Regions from separate parts of the Pseudomonas cichorii genome, predicted to be linked through region 1. Evidence: predicted binding sites of a transcription regulator. Region 1 holds the regulator's gene; the other holds the start of a gene.
The links. Region 1 encodes sigma-54, which starts transcription at its own class of promoters, with help from an activator protein. Its sites were predicted from a motif close to ANTGGCATNNANNTTGCTNT; they were not measured.
Positions count from the first base shown of each region.

Region 1 (3,064 bases):
CAGTTCAGGCTTCCAGTACGGATTGGGCAGGCAGCGCACATCGAATACGACGTCGGCGTCCACAGGCATGCCGCGCTTGAAACCGAACGACTCGATCAGGAAGGCGGTACCGGCTTCAGGCCTGTTCAGCAGGCGAAGCTTGAGGGTGTCGCGTAGTTGATAGAGGTTCAGGTGCGTGGTGTTGATCTTGAGATCTGCCAGATCGATGATTGGCCCCAGCAGAGTCGTTTCGTCGTGTATGGCTTCTGCCAGCGAACGATTCGCCGTGCTCAGCGGATGACGACGACGGGTTTCGGAGAAGCGTTTGAGCAGCGTCGCTTCGTCGGCGTCCAGGTAGAGCACGTCGCACTGGATATTGAGTGCACGAAGTTCGGCGAGGATCTGCGGGAAACGCGTCAGGTGGCTCGGGAGATTGCGTGCATCGATGGACACTGCCAGCAGAGGCTCTGCCAGCTCGCTGTTCATCAGCGCACGCTCTGCCAGTTCCGGAAGGAGGCCGGCAGGAACGTTGTCTACGCAATAGAAACCGTTGTCTTCCAGCACATTCAGCGCTGTGCTCTTGCCAGAACCCGAACGACCACTCACGACGATCAGGCGCATGCTCAATGTCCGTTCTGTACGTCCAGTACCACTTGATAAAGCGTTTCACCGCTTTCGGCACTGCGTAGGCGGTCACGCACTTCAGTGCGGTCAAGCATGCTGGCTATCTGGCGCAGCAGCTCCAGGTGTTCATCGGTGGCCGCTTCCGGGACGAGCAGGACAAATAGCAGGTCGACCGGGGCACCATCGATGGCGTCGAAATCGATAGGCGATTCCAGGCGCATGACTGCGCTCACAGGTGTTTCACAGCCTGCAAGGCGGCAATGGGGGATGGCAATGCCGTTGCCAAAACCGGTAGATCCCAGTTTTTCGCGGGCAACAAGGCTTTCAAACACACTTTGCTGGTCCATGCTCGGTACTTCTCGACCGATCAGGTTGGCAATTTGTTCGAGTACACGTTTTTTACTGCCGCCCGACACGTTCACGCATGAACGGCCGGGGGTCAGGATGTTTTCAAGTCGGATCATTGGGATGAGTGTCAGCGAGCTGTCGCACCTTTAAGGATGTTCTGCTGCTTCTCCTTATGCTTGAGCAATTGTCTGTCGAGCTTATCAGTGAGAAGGTCGATGGCCGCGTACATGTCGTCATGTTCGGCGTTGGCTACGACCTCTCCACCATGGATGTGCAGTGTGGCTTCGATCTTCTGCTTGAGCTTCTCGACCGCCAGGGTGACCTGCACGTTAGTAATCTTGTCAAAATGCCCTTCGAGCTTCTTGAGCTTGAGCTCAACGTATTCGCGAAGGGGCTTGGTCACTTCCAGTTGGTGTCCACTGATATTGACTTGCATACAGCTTTCTCCTTTGCCAGTGCATAAAGAAGCAGGAGTTCATTCCTGCCGCTGGAACGCTGTGGCTCTGCCTGCATCACATCAGTCGCTTGCGTTCACTCGAAGGTGCAATTCCGAGCGACTCGCGGTACTTGGCTACTGTGCGACGGGCTACTTGAATGCCTTGTGCCTCCAGTAAACCAGCGATCTTGCTATCACTCAACGGCTTTTTCTGATTTTCCGCTGCAACCAGTTTCTTGATGATTGCGCGGATGGCCGTCGAAGAGCATTCCCCACCTTCGGAGGTGCTGACGTGGCTGGAAAAGAAGTATTTCAGCTCGTAAATACCCCTTGGGGTATGCATGAACTTCTGGGTGGTCACGCGGGAAATCGTAGACTCGTGCATGCCCACCGCTTCGGCGATGTCGTGCAGGACGAGCGGCTTCATGGCTTCGTCGCCATACTCGAGAAAACCGCGCTGATGTTCGACGATCTGGGTGGCAACCTTCATCAGGGTTTCGTTGCGGCTCTGCAGGCTCTTGATGAACCAGCGGGCCTCCTGCAACTGATTGCGCATGAAGGTGTTGTCAGCGCTGGTGTCGGCCCGGCGCACAAAACCGGCATATTGCGGGTTGACCCGCAGGCGTGGCACGGATTCCTGATTCAGCTCCACCAGCCAGCGTTCGTTGTCCTTGCGCACGATCACATCGGGCACGACATATTCGGCTTCGGTGGATTCGATCTGCGAGCCGGGGCGCGGGTTGAGGCTCTGGACCAGTTCGATGACCTGGCGCAGTTCGTCTTCCTTGAGCTTCATGCGCCGCATGAGCTGGGTGTAGTCGCGACTGCCCAGCAGGTCGATATAGTCGGTGACCAGGCGCTGGGCTTCGCTCAGCCAGCGGGTCTTGGCCGGTAGCTGGCGCAATTGCAGCAGCAGGCATTCGCTCAGGTTGCGGGCGCCGATACCGGCAGGCTCGAATTGCTGGATACGGTGCAGAACGGCTTCGATCTCGTCGAGTTCGATATCCAGTTCGGGATCGAAGGCTTCGACGATTTCTTCGAGGGTTTCGTCGAGATAGCCCTGGTTATTGATGCAGTCGATCAGGGTGACGGCAATCAGCCGGTCCTTGTCGGACATCGGCGCCACGTTCAATTGCCACAGCAGATGGCTCTGCAGGCTTTCGCCCGCGGACGTGCGGGTGGTGAAGTCCCATTCGTCGTCATCGTTGCTGGGCAGGCTGCTGGCGCTGGTCTGGTAGACATCTTCCCAGGCGGTATCGACGGGCAATTCGTTTGGAATGCGCTCGTTCCATTCGCCCTCTTCCAGGTTGTCCACAGTGGGTGCGGATTCCTGATAGCTGGGCTCCTGGATCTCGGTATTGGGCTTTTGCTCAATGTTGTCGGCCAGAGGGTCGGAGTTGTCGAAGTCCTCGCCTTCCTCCTGGCGTTCCAGCATAGGATTGGATTCCAGTGCTTCCTGAATCTCTTGCTGGAGGTCCAGGGTCGATAACTGGAGCAAGCGGATAGCCTGTTGCAGCTGCGGTGTCATCGTCAGCTGCTGGCCCATTCTCAAGACTAGCGATGGTTTCATGGCAGGGGCTAAACACCTTATTCGCCGGCGCACATGCGCCATCCACTACAGGGCGCCGAAGCGCCAGCTTAAGCAAGTTATATGCCTGAATCTGAAGTGTTTGCCTA
Region 1 covers NZ_CP074349.1:4,992,755-4,995,818, reverse strand. The annotation lists gene rapZ (RNase adapter RapZ) at 1-600, opposite strand, end outside; gene ptsN (PTS IIA-like nitrogen regulatory protein PtsN) at 603-1,067, opposite strand; gene hpf (ribosome hibernation-promoting factor, HPF/YfiA family) at 1,079-1,387, opposite strand; gene KGD89_RS21240 (RNA polymerase factor sigma-54) at 1,464-2,957, opposite strand.

Region 2 (3,064 bases), 1.4 Mb from region 1:
CTCTTCATACTCAACGCGATTACGCTTGGCGTTGGTCTTGGGGTTGACCGAAATCACCCCGCAATATTCAGGCATGTGCCGGGCGAAGTCGGCCGTGCCGATTTCAGTCGCCAGATCGACGATATCCTGCTTGTGGCTGGCAATCAGAGGTCGCAGCACAAGTTTGTCGGTGGCCGAGTCGATGACCGACAGATTGGGCAGCGTCTGGCTGGACACCTGCGAAATCGCTTCCCCCGTCACCAGCACATCAATTTCGAGACGGTCGGCAACAGATGAGGCAGCGCGCAACATCATACGCTTCAAAACTACACCCATATGACTGTTATCGACTTTCTGCAGAATTTCTCCCAGAACTTCTTCGAAAGGTACGCTTACAAACAGCACTCTCTGGGAGCTGCCGTACTTCTTCCAGATGAAGTGGGCGACTTCCATCACACCCAGCTCATGGGCACGACCACCCAGATTGAAGAAGCAGAAGTGCGCCATCAGGCCACGACGCATGATCTGGTAGGCCGCCACGGTCGAGTCGAAACCACCGGACATCAGCACCAGTGTCTGTTCAAGCGCGCCCAGCGGATAACCACCCATGCCAGTGTGCTGGTCATGAATGACAAACAGACGCTGGTCGCGAATTTCCATGCGCACCACGAGTTCGGGCTTGCGCAGCTCGATACCCGCGGCACCGCATTGCTGGCGCAACTGGCTGCCGACGTACTTCTCGACGTCCATGGAGCTGAAATCGTGCCGCCCCGCACGCTTGCAGCGCACGGAAAACATCTTGCCCGGCAGCAGGTCGCCGTAATGCATCTTGCACTTGGCAACGATGTCATCCAGATCACCCAGCGGGTATTCGGCAACCTGCAGGAAATTGGCAATGCCCGGCATACAGCTCAGGCGCTCGGTGATGCCCTGCAGGACCTTTGGATCGGTCAGCCGTGTTTCGACCTCAAGGTTGTCCCATACGCCACCCACGACAATGTCCGCGTCCAGTTCACGGAGCACGGTACGAATGTTCTTGGCCAGCTGGCGGATGAACTTCTTGCGCACCGGCGGGCTTTTGATGGTGATTTCGGGAAAAACTTTGACGATTAGTTTCATGGAAACGGTACGTGAGGTGCCGGCCGAAAAAGGGGGGCGCGGATTATAGCGGAAATTGCTCAAGGTTTAACCAGTTATCGTACTACCAATCATCAGCGCACTAAAAAGGCACGTCGCGGCATTTTTAAGCACCACAACAGTGCGTCATTTTGCCGATAAATCCATTTTCGCCCCCGAAAAGGCCTTGTTTGGGGCAAAAAACCCAACACGGGGCACTGGCATGCAATTTGCTCCCTTGTGAGGCAGGTTGCCTTGGCAGAGTATCTGCGCCGGCATCACCCAAATTTAAGGGGCCACAACCATAACCAGGCCCTAGCCACCCGGAGGACACCATGTCGAAGTCGGTTCAACTCATCAAAGATCATGACGTTAAATGGATTGATCTGCGCTTCACTGACACCAAAGGCAAGCAGCAACACGTCACCATGCCAGCTCGCGATGCGCTGGACGACGACTTCTTTGAAGTCGGCAAGATGTTCGACGGTTCCTCCATTGAAGGCTGGAAAGGTATCGAAGCCTCCGACATGATCCTGCTGCCGGACGACAGCTCCGCAGTTCTGGACCCGTTCACCGAAGAGCCGACCCTGATCCTGGTCTGCGACATCATCGAACCTTCGACCATGCAAGGCTATGACCGCGACCCACGCGCCATCGCCCACCGCGCCGAGGAATACCTGAAGTCCACCGGTATCGGTGACACCGTATTCGTTGGTCCGGAGCCAGAATTCTTCATCTTCGATTCGGTCAAGTACAAGTCCGACATCTCCGGCTCCATGTTCAAGATCTTCTCCGAACAAGGCTCGTGGATGTCTGACCAGGACGTGGAAGGCGGCAACAAAGGCCACCGTCCAGGTATCAAAGGCGGCTACTTCCCGGTTCCACCGGTCGACCACGACCACGAAATCCGTACTGCCATGTGCAACGCACTGGAAGAAATGGGTCAGGTCGTCGAAGTTCACCACCACGAAGTGGCAACTGCCGGCCAGAACGAAATCGGCGTGAAGTTCAACACCCTGGTTGCCAAGGCTGACGAAGTTCAGACCCTCAAGTATGTCGTGCACAACGTTGCCGACGCTTACGGTCGCACCGCTACCTTCATGCCCAAGCCTCTGTACGGCGATAACGGTTCGGGTATGCACGTTCACATGTCCATCGCCAAAGATGGCAAGAACACCTTCGCGGGCGAAGGCTATGCCGGCCTGTCCGACACCGCCCTGTACTTCATCGGCGGTATCATCAAGCATGGTAAGGCCCTGAACGGCTTCACCAACCCGTCGACCAACTCCTACAAGCGTCTGGTCCCAGGTTTCGAAGCTCCGGTCATGCTGGCCTACTCGGCTCGTAACCGTTCCGCCTCGATCCGTATTCCTTACGTCTCCAGCCCACGCGGCCGTCGTATCGAAGCCCGCTTCCCGGATCCGGCAGCCAACCCGTACCTGGCGTTCGCCGCACTGTTGATGGCTGGCCTGGACGGCATCCAGAACAAGATCCACCCTGGCGATGCAGCTGACAAAAACCTGTATGACCTGCCGCCAGAAGAGGCCAAAGGCATTCCACAAGTTTGCGGCAGCCTGAAAGAAGCCCTGGAAGAGCTGGACAAAGGTCGTGCGTTCCTGACCAAAGGCGGCGTTTTCAGCGACGACTTCATCGACGCTTACATCGAGCTGAAAAGCGAAGAAGAAATCAAGGTACGTACTTTCGTACACCCACTGGAATACGAGCTGTACTACAGCTGCTGATCCAGTCGCGCCAGCGGTAATGGCGTAAATGAGGCCTCCTTCGGGAGGCCTTTTTCATGCCCGCGTTTTTACTGGCATGTAGTAAATAATTAGCACCTTGCAGCCCTGGCTTTTTGGAATTCTTGCGTTTCGCCTTGAGATCAATCAATCGCAAAACCGGGGGTTTCCATGAACATCAACATCCTGCTGGTCGTCGCCAGCCTGTTATTGGGCAACATGGCTTTCGC
Region 2 covers NZ_CP074349.1:372,369-375,432, reverse strand. The annotation lists gene thiI (tRNA uracil 4-sulfurtransferase ThiI) at 1-1,098, opposite strand, end outside; gene glnA (glutamate--ammonia ligase) at 1,431-2,837, shown strand; gene KGD89_RS01750 (cupin domain-containing protein) at 3,006-3,064, shown strand, end outside.
Region 2: the regulator sigma-54 is predicted to act here: its motif matches at 1,313-1,332, upstream of glnA (glutamate--ammonia ligase).